One region of the Halomonas sp. GFAJ-1 genome, then DNA from elsewhere that is predicted to be linked to it. Evidence: predicted binding sites of a transcription regulator. Region 1 holds the regulator's gene; each other region holds the start of a gene.
The links. Region 1 encodes sigma-54, which starts transcription at its own class of promoters, with help from an activator protein. Its sites were predicted from a motif close to TGGCACNNNNNTTGCTNT; they were not measured.

Region 1 (3,093 bases):
CGCCGACAACATCATGGCAATACTTGAAACTCGAAAGGAGCTTGACCGTAGCGCCCGTGAACAGCGTCTAGAATCGCTACTTGAAGACTTCCACATTACCCATATCCGCGACAACCTGGGCATGAGCCTATCCGGTGGCGAGCGTCGGCGCGTTGAAATTGCCCGCTCACTGGCAACCGAGCCTGCGTTTATTCTGCTAGATGAACCGTTCGCAGGCGTAGACCCTATTTCAGTGGGTGATATCAAAACGATTATACGCGCGCTCAAACAGCGACATATCGGTGTCCTCATCACCGACCATAACGTACGAGACACGCTCGATATCTGCGATATCGCCTATATCGTTGGCGATGGCCAAATCATTGCTAGCGGCGACCCACAGTCTATCCTCGATAACCAGAAGGTGCGCGACGTCTATCTCGGGGCTGATTTCCGCCTATAAACAGGCGCCTACCGACTAATTACTTTTAATGGCATGCTTATTGCACTTGCACCTGAGGATAACTCGCACTAGGGTGGAGCTTTCTGATTAACGAGTGGTTCTCAGATGGTCATGAAAGCTTCTCTTCAACTGCGTATCGGCACACAGCTGACCATGACACCTCAGCTGCAGCAGGCAATTGCGCTGCTCCAGCTCTCAACACTCGACCTGCGGCAAGAAATTCAGCAAGCGCTCGACGCTAACCCAATGCTGGAACAAGAGGATGAATTTGGCGAGCAGGCGGTCACCGAGACGCCGGAAGCAGAATGGGCCGAAAGTATCCCTAGTGAGCTTTCTGTGGATAGTGACTGGTCCGACACCTACCAAGATATGGGCAGCACGGGCGGTAGCAGCGAAGGGCCTGATTTTGAGCGCCAGGCAGCAGGACAAAGCCTGCACGGTCACTTACTTTGGCAACTTGCCATGACCGACTTCACGCTACGTGAGCACACTATTGCCGAAAGCTTGATCGATGCCCTCGATGCCAATGGCTACATCACTCAGCCGCTTAACGACATCCGCGAAGGCTTAAAAGCTCAGGGCCTGGACGGCCTAAGCCAGCGTGAAGTAGAGAACACCCTGTTGCGCTTACAGCAGTTTGAGCCCACCGGGGTCTTCGCGCGGGACTTACGCGAGTGCCTAATGCTTCAGCTAGCCACGCTCCCCGAGGAGACGCCGCTTTTAGTACCTGCCAAACGGCTGGTGCGTCAATTTCTTGAGGCACTCGGCAAAGACGATATACGGCTGCTTAAACGACGCTTGAGCCTGGATGATGAACAACTCGATGATGTTATTCGCCTCATTCGCAGCCTTGACCCGCGCCCCGGCAGTGCCTACGGCGACAGCGATGATAGCTATATAACCCCAGACTTGGTCGTGCGGCACGATAATGAAGGCTGGCACCTGGAACTTAATCCAGAAGCGTTGCCCCGGCTACGCATTCAGCCTGACTACGCAAGTTTGATAAAGCGTGCTGATAAAAGCCAAGATAACCAGTTCCTTAAAGAGCACCTTCAAGAAGCCCGCTGGCTAATTAAAAGCCTTTCGAGCCGAAATGATACGCTGCTGCGAGTGGGTCGAGAAATTATCGCGCGCCAGATTGGCTTTTTAGAGCATGGTGAAGAGTCGATGAAACCGTTAATTTTAGCGGACATAGCCAAAGCCGTGGAGATGCATGAATCCACCATCTCCCGGGTGACCACTCAAAAGTATATTCATACGCCCCGAGGAGTATTTGAACTCAAGTATTTCTTTTCCAGCCAGGTCAGTGGCCAAGATGGTGGCGACAGCCACTCCAGCACCGCTATCCGCGCGCGGATTAAGAAACTCGTGCAAGATGAGCCACCGGGCAAGCCGCTTTCCGACAGCCGTTTGGTGACGCTCTTGGAAGCAGGCGGAATTAGTGTTGCAAGGCGCACAGTCGCCAAATATCGAGAGTCAATGGGCATTCCCTCTTCAAGTGAACGGCGCCGTTTACGCTAGTGAACAAGGAAACACCGCTATAGGGCTTTGCAACAGCGTAAAAAGGGTTACAATCGAAGTACAGTCCCATGGATAAGGAGCACGTCAATGCAAGTAAATATCACTGGTCATCATGTAGATCTGACTGACGCCTTGCGTGACTACGTCAATGAAAAACTAGCGCGCGTTGAGCGCCACTACGACAACATTACGACAGTACAAGTGACCTTATCTGTTGAGAAAGAGCGACAGCAAGCTGCCTGCACACTGCACGCAGCCGGGGCTGATCTTCACGCCGAAGCATTAGATAATGACATGTACGCCGCTATTGATGCTTTAGCGGATAAGATCGATCGTCAACTCGTTAAACACAAGGAAAAAGCACAAGCTCGCGCCCAAGGCGCTGGTGTGCGTTAATTCAATGACGTTGGAAACCATACTCCCCCCGGAGCGCGTGCTATACGACGTGCCCGGGGGCAGCAAAAAAAGGGTGCTGGAGTTTTTCAGCACTTTTATTGCCCAAAACACCCCTAGCCTGGATAGCCAGGAAGTCTTTAGCCGTTTAATTGGTCGCGAACGCCTGGGAAGTACTGGTATAGGTAATGGCGTTGCCATTCCCCATGCTCGAAGCCCCCACTGCATCGCCCCTATTGCCGGCTTTTTAAAGCTTGCCGAGCCAGTCGATTTCGATGCCATTGATGGCGACCCTGTCGATCTGGTGTTTGTCTTGTTGGTGCCGGAAGAAGCTGACGACACGCACTTAGCATTACTTGGGCAAGTTGCCACCATCATGAACGAGGCTGATATGCGCCTGCAGCTTCGGAAAAGTACTAGCCAGCGTGAACTTCTTGAGCTTATCACCTCAAAAATTCGTGAAAAATCGGCGCACTAAGCGTCTACCTCGACGCTAGCCGCTACCTTTCTTCATTTTAAGCCTCATTTTTTTTGGCAGCCCAAGAGAAACTCTATGCAATTGGTGATCATTAGCGGCCGTTCTGGGTCCGGTAAATCTATCGCCTTACAAGCGTTAGAAGATCTTGGCTACTACGCCATCGACAACTTACCTGCGATGCTGCTTGGCTCTTTAGTAGATGAGCTGCGTGTTCAGGGTGGGCGTACCCATTTAGCGGTAAGCATTGATGCCCGTAACC
Region 2 (3,093 bases), on a different contig from region 1:
TTTTTTCCCGGCGTTGGTGGAAGCTAACGGCGACCCCCGAGCCGAACTGCTATTTGCCGACGGCGTGAAGTGGGTAGATGACGCTGCCGATGAGAGCATCGATGTGCTGATTATCGACTCCACCGACCCGGTAGGCCCTGCCGAAGGGCTGTTTAAAACCGACTTCCTGAAGCGCTGCCACCGCATCCTAAAAAATGGTGGCGTGATGGTGCAGCAGAGCGAATCACCGCTCTACCACAGCGGCTCTATCATTCGTGAGCTGCGCAACGATATGCGTGAAGCAGGCTTTGATAGCGTGGCCACCCTGCCCTTCCCACAGCCGGTGTACCCCTCTGGCTGGTGGAGTGTGACCTTGGCGGGTAAAAACGCCAACGTGGAAAGCTTTCGCGAACAAGCTGCCGCCAGCCACGAAATGCCGCTACAGTACTACACAGGTGATGCCCACCGTGGCGCCCTGGCACTACCGCCCTTTATGCGGAAAGCCTTTGCGTAAGTGAGCGCTAAGGTATTGACAGCGAAGGCCGGGCATTGCTCGGCCTTTTTTGTGCGCTTAGTTTTATTTGCTAAATCTGTTTGTTTGCTAAACCTGTTTATTTAGCTATCCACGTTAAGGAATAAAAATGAAAAACGTTCGTTGGTTGGGGTTAGGAATCAGCATACTGCTACCCACGGTGGCCATGGCCAGCACTTTGGAAACGGTGCAGAACCGTGACAGCCTTCGCTGTGGCGTCAATGCCGCCCAGCCGGGCTTCTCTTCACTGGATGACGATGATCAGTACCGCGGCCTGGATACCGACGTGTGCCGAGCAGTTGCCGCAGCGGCGCTCGGGGATGCAACAAAAGTAGATTTCGTACCGCTAGACTCTGTAGAGCGCTTTACCGCCCTGCAGTCTGGCGAAGTCGATGTACTATCCCGCACCACCACGTGGACATCGAGCCGTGACACCACCCTGGGCATGCACTTTACCGGCGTTAGTTACTACGACGGCCAAGCCTTTATGGTCGCTAGTGACCTGGGCGTGCAAAGCGCCAAAGAGCTGGATGGCGCGGCAGTCTGCACTCAGTCCGGCACCACCAGTGAGCTTAACCTATCCGACTACTTCCGCCTCAATGGAATGACCTACGACGCCGTGGTGTTTGATGCCCCTGAGCAGTCGATCATCGGCTTTGAAGCGGGCCGCTGCGACGTTTTAAGCTCCGATGCCTCCCAGCTCTATGCTCAGCGCATGCAGCTTGCCGACCCCAGCATGGCTGTTGTACTCCCCGAAATCATCTCGAAAGAGCCGCTTGGCCCCGCCGTGCGCCAAGGCGATGACCAGTGGTTCAACATCGTCAAATGGACGCTGTTTGCCATGCTTAACGCCGAAGAATTGGGCGTTAGCCAGGAAAACGTGGACGAGCATCTCACCTCAGAAGACCCCGATGTGATGCGCCTGCTAGGTCAGGACGGTAATTTTGGCGAAGCCATGGGTATTGAGACCGACTGGGCTTACCAAATCGTCAAACAGGTAGGCAACTATGCGGATATTTATGATCGTAACGTGGGTACAGGGTCAGATTTCAATATTGCACGCGGCTTAAACAGTCTTTGGAATGACGGCGGCATTCAGTACGCTCCACCCATTCGCTAAGACGTCCGATTATTAAGCTCTCAGCAGAGAGTATCACCTCTGCATTAGCGGCTACGCACCAAAAAAGTGCGCACGGTAGCCGCTAATGCACTTTCATGCACCACAACTTTGGTAGGAAATTGCTCCGTTTTGCGTTGAAAAGCGCTGAATTTAACGTCGTATCATTCTTGGCACCTTCCTTGCTAGCTTTTAGTGTCATGCACCTGCATGCATAACGACATTACATCTAGGAAGGGGAACTACCATGTTTAACAAGAAACACTTGGTACTGCTGGCATCTGCGGGCGCCATCACCGTTGCGGGCGTAGCAACTGCGCAGGCCAGCACGCTCGAAGATACCAAATCACGCGGGGCCGTTCAGTGTGGTGTTAGCGATGGCTTACCAGGTTTTTCCGCGCCAGACGATAGCGGCGAGTGGCAAGGTATCGACGTTGACGTATGCCGCGCCGTAGCAGCAGCGGTGCTGGGTGATGCCGATGCGGTTAACTACATCTCCTTAAATGCGGTTGAGCGCTTCACCGCGCTGCAGTCGGGCGAAGTGGACGTACTGTCACGCAACACCACCTGGACCACTACCCGCGATACGACCCTAGGTCTTAACTTTACCGGTGTTAACTTTTACGACGGCCAGGGCTTTATGGTTTCCCGCGACCTGGGCGTTTCAGAAGCCTCTGAGTTAGATGGCGCCGCTATCTGCATCCAGTCGGGCACCACTACAGAACTCAACCTAGCTGACTACTTCCGTGCTAACGACATGGAATTCGACCCGATTGTATTTGATACGTCTGAGCAAACGGTAGGTGGCTTCCAAGCTGGCCGCTGTGACGTACTCACCTCTGATACCTCTCAGCTTGCTGCTCTGCGCATCCAACTAGATGACCCAGATGGCGCCGTCATTCTCTCCGATGTTATCTCAAAAGAGCCCCTTGGCCCGGTGGTTCGCCAGGGCGACGACCAGTGGTTCAATATCGTCAAATGGTCACTCTTTGCCATGCTTAACGGTGAAGAGTATGGCGTTACCAGCGAAAACGCTGAAGAAATGCGCGACTCTGATAACCCCGACATTGCACGCCTGCTCGGCCAAGACGGCAACTACGGTGAAGGCATGGGCTTAGACGCTGACTGGGCTTACAACATCCTAAGCCAAGTGGGTAACTACGGCGAAAGCTTTGAGCGTAACGTAGGAATGGACTCTCCGCTGGAAATCGAACGCGGCGTTAACGCGCTGTGGAACCAAGGCGGCTTCCAGTACGCACCGCCGATTCGCTAAGCGTCTCGATTGACCCCGGCCCGCCCTCCTGTTTAGTGACGGCGGGCCATTTGATTGACCTGCCGTATCGCGGAGACGCTATCCATGTCCGTTCGACCCAACTCTCGCCCGGTCGGCCAAAAGCCTCCCTTCTGGCGAGACCGCGCTAAGCGCGCTCTTATTTTTCAGTTACTCCTTGTGGCCGCTGTCGCC
Region 3 (3,093 bases), on a different contig from region 1:
CGCTTACCTGAATCTCTAAGTAGCGCACCTGCTGCTCTTTTGTGCGTAGTTTAACTTCATGACGTGCGCCGGGGTGGAGGGTGTTATTGGGAAATAGTTTGCTGACGGGTTGGCCAACTAGCTGTTGAGCGTTTACCCCAAATAAAGCTTCTGCGCCGGGGTTTAGGCCGGTTAGAGTGCCGTCAGACTGCCATGTGATCACACCATCGCGTAATTTGCGGAGCATCACTTGCGTATGGCCTACGGCGCGCTCAAGGGCGGCGGAAACCCGGTTGTAGCCAGCGGCAATCTCGCCTACTTCAGTAAATGGGTCGGCGTCTATGCGTTGGTGCATATCACCCTGCCGCTCGTGTTGTCGCATATGCTCAAGGAGCTGGTGAAGCTCATTTTTTGCGCCATGCTCTGCCAAGTTAAGACCCATTTTTTCAGCGTCTTCAGAGACACGCAGGGGTAAAAAGCGCTGTGTTACGCTGAAGAGCAGCCAGGCGATGCCAAAGCTCTATGCACCACAAACCATCACGCCGATCAATTGGATTCCAAATTGGTCTGTTCGGCTTAGCGCGGTGCCTAAAGTACTCATATCGGCAAACCAGGGAAGTGCTAATGTTCCCCAAACGCCCGCCACTAGGTGGGCAGGTATTGCGCCCACTGCATCGTCAATGCGGCGCTTTAGCAGCCACTCGCTCGAAAGAACCATAAGAACGCCGCTGACACTGCCAAGTAAAAATGCGGCTGATAGTGAAAGGACGTGTGCCCCTGCAGTTACTGCCACTAGCCCTGCTATTGCGCCGTTAATCGCGTACATCACATCGGCATAGCGTCGTATGCGCCAGCCCACTAGCATGGCTGATAAGACTCCGCCTACAGCACCCAGTAGGGTATTGGCGAGAATGCCGGGTACTGCACTGCTAAGCGTTAAAGTGCTTCCTCCATTAAAGCCAAACCAGCCTAAAATCATGAACAGGGCACCAAGCATCGCGAGCGGCAGATTTCCTGCAGGAAACGTGGCGGGCGGTTTATCAGGCTGGAAGCGCCCATGCCTTGGGCCAATAACTAATACGGCGGCTAGCGCCACCCACCCACCGACACTGTGAACTACTGTTGCACCTGCGAAATCGACGAAGCCTAGTGCTGCTAGCCATCCAGGTGATCCGCCTAGTAGGCCGCCCCATGCCCAGTGGCCAAATATGGGATAGATAAGCAGAGCGATCCAAAAGGCCGTCCATAGGTAGCCGATAAATGTCATTCGCTCAGCCACAGCCCCCGCCACGATAGTCGCTGCCGTGGCACAAAACATGGCTTGAAAAATAAAGACCGTTATCAGCCAGCTGTTTGCCGATTCAAGATCCCAGCCAAACAATGATGTGCCAATCCAGCCTGAGTGGGAGGCTCCAAACATCATCCCAAAACCAGCAAGCCAAAACACACTGACGGCGATGGCAAAGTCCGCTAAGTTTTTCATGGCGACGTTGATGGCATTTTTAGTTCGTGTTGTGCCAGCTTCAAGGCACAAAAACCCCGCTTGCATAACGAAAACTAATGCGGCTGCCCACAACACCCAAAGCGTATCGATTAACGTAGTGTCAAAACCGTAAGACATTGGCAAACCCTTGTGCAGTATTGGTGCGTATTCAGCACTGCTATGGTGCTACTAGCTGTCAGGCCCGCTTCATCAAGCCCTGATAGACCTTTTCGTTACGCACACTGATAGATGGGTAACCGTGGTGCTGATAGATATTAAGCAATTGTTGTGCCGCGTTTAGTGAAGTCATCCGTATTTGTGTTTTTTGCGACATGAATATCTAAAAATACACTAAAAAACAGTTTTTATGACTGTGTTAAAGCTTGTCAGATAGTGATATTTTTCAACAAGTTACTTGCGCAGCTACCTGGGCTTATATGCGCAATCATTGTTAAGAAAGGAGTGCATCAAAATGGCGCGTCAATCGGTGGTGTTAGGGGCAGGAATGGTAGGCGTCAGCATTGCATGGCACTTACAGCAGCGTGGTCACCAGGTGACACTCGTCGATCGCAGCCAGCCTGGCCGTGAAACCTCCTTTGGTAATGCGGGCATTATTCAGCGGGAAGCAGTTAGGCCTTACCCCTTTCCTCGGGACATGAAGACTATTCTCAGCGTATTGCCGAATAACCGTGTGGATATTCGTTATCGCCCGGCGGGCATGTTTAATGCAGCATCACCTTTGCTTAGCTACTGGCACCACTCATCTTCGCGGCTTTATAAGAAAATTATTCCTGAGTGGGCTTCATTGATTGAGCTCTGCTTAGAGACCCATGGGCCAATGATTGAAGCCGCTGGCGCGGATCATTTAGTTCGCCGTGAAGGGTGGTTGGAAATTTATCGTACGCCTGAAAAGCTTGCCAAACGTGTGAAAGAGGCAGAAGAGGCGCGAGCGCTATATAACGTGCAGTTTGCGGTGTTAGATCGTGCTGCTCTGACTGCGAAAGAGCCGGATTTAAGCAGTGATATTATCGGGGCTATTCATTGGCTCGATCCATGGACAGTTGCCGATCCGGGTGGGCTAGTAGCTGCATACGCTGCTTCGTTTGTTGAGCAAGGCGGACGAATCTTGCAAACCGATATTAATGGTTTCCAGCAAGAAGGAGAGGGTTGGAAAGTCGATACTGCTGCTGAAACGTTAGAAGCCGATGAGGTTGTCGTGGCGCTTGGGCCGTGGGCAGGTGAGTGGATGAAAAAATTGGGTTACCACTTCCCGACCTTTGTTAAGCGTGGTTACCACATGCACTATGCAACGCAAACCAATGCTAAGCTTAATTACTGGCTGATGGACGCAGAGGTGGGCTATTTGCTGGCGCCTATGAACGCGGGCGTGAGGCTGACGACAGGCGCAGAGCTTGATCGACTTGAGTCGCCGGCTCATGAGCAGCAGTTGGGTGCCGCCGAAAAAGTGGCTCGCACCGTTTTTCCGCTTGGCGAGCGGTGCGACGCAGCTGCTTGGAAAGGCGCACGCCCATGCTTGCCGGATATGAAGCCGGTGATTGGCCCAGCACCGCGTCACCCAGGGCTGTGGTTGGCATTTGGCCATGGCCACCAAGGGTTTACGTTGGGGCCAG
Region 4 (3,093 bases), on a different contig from region 1:
GGAGCCGGGAGTCTAAAATAACGCGCAGCGGTTGGCGTTTAACCACCTCATCGGCATTCGCCAGCGCCAGCTGGTCGGCCCGCAAGGTTAGCCGTGAATCGTCCATAATCAACGACTCAACGCCACTTAAAATAGCGCTGGAACGCGCCCGTAACCGCTGTACCTGACTACGCGCTTCGGGGCCGGTAATCCATTGGGACTCACCTGACCCCATCGCCGTACGCCCATCAAGGCTCATCGCCATTTTAAGCCGCACAAAGGGGCGCTTATGTTGCATACGGGAAATAAAACCAGGGTTTAGCGCCCGTGCATCCGCTTCCAAAAGGCCTACATCAACTGTTACCCCATCGGCTTGTAGCCGCTTAATACCTTGCCCACTTACCTGTGGATTGGGATCGACCATCGCGACAACCACACGGGAGACCTTGGCCTCTGCCAACGCCACCGCGCATGGCCCAGTGCGGCCGGTATGGGAGCAGGGTTCCAGCGTAACGTATGCGGTTGCCCCGCGGGCTAAGCCAGCCGCTGCGTTTAGTGCGTGTATTTCAGCGTGAGGGCCGCCGGCACTGATGTGAAAGCCTTCACCCACTACTCGCCCCTCATCGCTTTCATCATAGCGGACGATAACGCAGCCCACGCGGGGGTTTGGGTCGGTGGTATAAAGCCCTTGCTTGGCGAGCTGAAGCGCCCGCGCCATGTACTTATGATCTTGTAGGGAGAACGCAGCGTGGCGTGGCTCAGCGCCCATTACTGTTTTCCGCCATTATTGGGTGTGGCCACCGATCGCTCTTGATCAGGCTCCTGGGAAAGCCGGTCTATTTCAGCGCGAAATTCGTCTAAATCCTGGAATTTACGGTACACCGAGGCAAAACGAATATAGGCAACTTGGTCTAAATTGCTTAACGCCTGCATAACAGCCTCGCCAATCTCTCGGGCGTTAACTTCTCGGTCCCCCTTGGCGCGCAGCGATTGACGAATACGCTCAACCGCGGCCTCAATCGCTTCGGCACTTACGGGACGTTTTTCCAGCGCGCGCAGCATTCCTGCCCGTAATTTGGCTTCGTTAAAGCTCTCCCGAGATCCGTCCGACTTAACCACCCGGGGCATGATGAGCTCGGCGGTTTCATACGTCGTAAAGCGCTCATGGCAGCTGGCACACTGGCGACGCCGACGCACCTGGTCACCCTCTGCTACCAGCCGAGAATCGGACACTCGAGTATCATTAGCACCACAAAAAGGGCAATGCATGGCAGTCAACCTATTATCAGTACGTGCAGCTAACAGCACAAAAAAGCATATTTATTCAACGCGGCGTTAACCTAGCATTGTAACGATTTGGCACACAAGCTGCAGCGTTTGTCGCACGTTGTTTAGGAGAGCGCCCGCATGACCCCTTTCGAGCAGACGGTACATCACTATTTAACGCACCTTTACGGCCCGCGAGCAGGCGAGGTTCAGCGGCGCTTAGAGCAGCATCTTGCGCATTTTCGACCTAGGCTACCAGCGGCGCTGCAGACAGCAACAGCCGCCCCCGACGCACCAACATGGAGCGAGAAAGACCAGTGGGTGATCAGTTACGGCGACACAATTGTCGCTGAAGACGCCCCTCCCCTTGCGGTGCTAAGTGAATTTCTCCAGCGCTATCTGGGCGATCGGATTAGCGGGGTGCACGTGCTGCCCTTTTTCCCCTGGAGCAGCGATGACGGCTTCTCAGTGATCCATTACCGGGAAGTAGAGCCAACGCTGGGCGACTGGACACATATTCGCGAGCTGGCCAGCCACTATGACCTGATGGCAGATTTGGTGCTTAACCATGTTTCACGAGAATCGCTCTGGTTTGTGGACTACTTAGCTGGCAGCCTACCCGGGCGGGACTACTTTATTGAAGTAGACCCGGAAACCGACGTTACCCAAGTGACACGTCCACGCAGCAGCCCGCTTTTAGTGCCCGTTTCTACGCGGCGGGGAACCCGCCACCTGTGGGCAACCTTCTCGGAAGATCAAATCGACTTAAATTTTGAGAATCCCGATGTATTACTCGAGTTTGTCGGTATCCTGCTTTTTTATCTTCAGCAAGGCGTGCGCATTATTCGCTTAGATGCAGTGGCGTTTTTATGGAAGCGTCTGGGCACGTCCTGCATTCACCTACCGGAAACCCATACGGTAGTGCGCCTGTTGCGAGCCATTGTGGACGAAATAGCCCCCGGCACCCTGCTGATTACCGAAACCAACGTGCCTCATGCAGAAAATATCAGCTATTTTGGCTTAGAGCGTTTGCCCGAGGGGGCACCCGACGAAGCCCATATGGTGTATCAGTTCGCCCTGCCGCCACTGCTGTTGCACACATTAACCCGAGGTGAAGCATCCACTCTCCAACACTGGCTCGCCAACCTGCCAGTGCTGCCCAAGCAGTGCACCTACTTAAACTTTACTGCCAGCCATGACGGTATTGGCGTACGCCCGCTGGAAGGTCTGCTGCCTGACCATGAGCGGGATGCCCTATTAGAACTAATGCACCGCTTTGGCGGCTTCGTCAGCATGCGCAGCAACCCCGACGGCAGCGATACCCCCTATGAAATTAACATTACTTGGTTTGAAGCCATGCGTGGCACGCGGCGGGGGCCAGACCCATGGCAAATTGCCCGTTTCATATGCAGCCAAGCCATTATGCTGAGCCTACAGGGCATTCCCGCGCTCTACCTGCATACGCTGACCGGCACACTGAATGACGTAGAAGGCGTGGAACGCAGCGGGCGTCTTCGCTCAATTAATCGGCGGCGCTGGAAGCGTGATGAGCTGGCACTGCTGCTTGAAAACCCCTCTACACCCACCCATAAAGTTTTCAATACGCTTAACCACTTGCTGGAACTGCGCCGCAGCGAGCCCTGCTTCCATCCGCATGCTGCTCAGCGTGTACTGCCAAGCCCGCCTGACTTATTAGTGGTTGAGCGTGGCCCGCTTAGCGACGGCCGTCGTTTGCTAGCACTCTTCAATGTTACCGACACACAGCTTCCACTAGAGCGCGCGGGTGAAGCGGTTAACCAAGCGCTCAGCCTACATGATTGGCAAGACTTGAATCCCAATAGCCAAGGA

Region 2: the regulator sigma-54 is predicted to act here: its motif matches at 1,800-1,817, upstream of MOY_RS07770 (amino acid ABC transporter substrate-binding protein).
Region 3: the regulator sigma-54 is predicted to act here: its motif matches at 1,739-1,756, upstream of MOY_RS17465 (ammonium transporter).
Region 4: the regulator sigma-54 is predicted to act here: its motif matches at 1,337-1,354, upstream of MOY_RS08585 (sugar phosphorylase).

The regions. Positions count from the first base shown of each region.
Region 1 covers NZ_AHBC01000040.1:156,578-159,670, reverse strand. The annotation lists gene lptB (LPS export ABC transporter ATP-binding protein) at 1-442, shown strand, start outside; gene MOY_RS11890 (RNA polymerase factor sigma-54) at 548-1,963, shown strand; gene hpf (ribosome hibernation-promoting factor, HPF/YfiA family) at 2,051-2,359, shown strand; gene ptsN (PTS IIA-like nitrogen regulatory protein PtsN) at 2,364-2,834, shown strand; gene rapZ (RNase adapter RapZ) at 2,910-3,093, shown strand, end outside.
Region 2 covers NZ_AHBC01000027.1:157,659-160,751, reverse strand. The annotation lists gene speE (polyamine aminopropyltransferase) at 1-493, shown strand, start outside; gene MOY_RS07775 (amino acid ABC transporter substrate-binding protein) at 621-1,631, shown strand; gene MOY_RS07770 (amino acid ABC transporter substrate-binding protein) at 1,876-2,901, shown strand; gene MOY_RS07765 (amino acid ABC transporter permease) at 2,986-3,093, shown strand, end outside.
Region 3 covers NZ_AHBC01000002.1:154,792-157,884, forward strand. The annotation lists gene MOY_RS17460 (EAL domain-containing protein) at 1-334, opposite strand, end outside; gene MOY_RS17465 (ammonium transporter) at 500-1,600, opposite strand; gene MOY_RS01000 (NAD(P)/FAD-dependent oxidoreductase) at 1,935-3,093, shown strand, end outside.
Region 4 covers NZ_AHBC01000029.1:49,291-52,383, forward strand. The annotation lists gene ribD (bifunctional diaminohydroxyphosphoribosylaminopyrimidine deaminase/5-amino-6-(5-phosphoribosylamino)uracil reductase RibD) at 1-748, opposite strand, end outside; gene nrdR (transcriptional regulator NrdR) at 748-1,248, opposite strand; gene MOY_RS08585 (sugar phosphorylase) at 1,387-3,093, shown strand, end outside.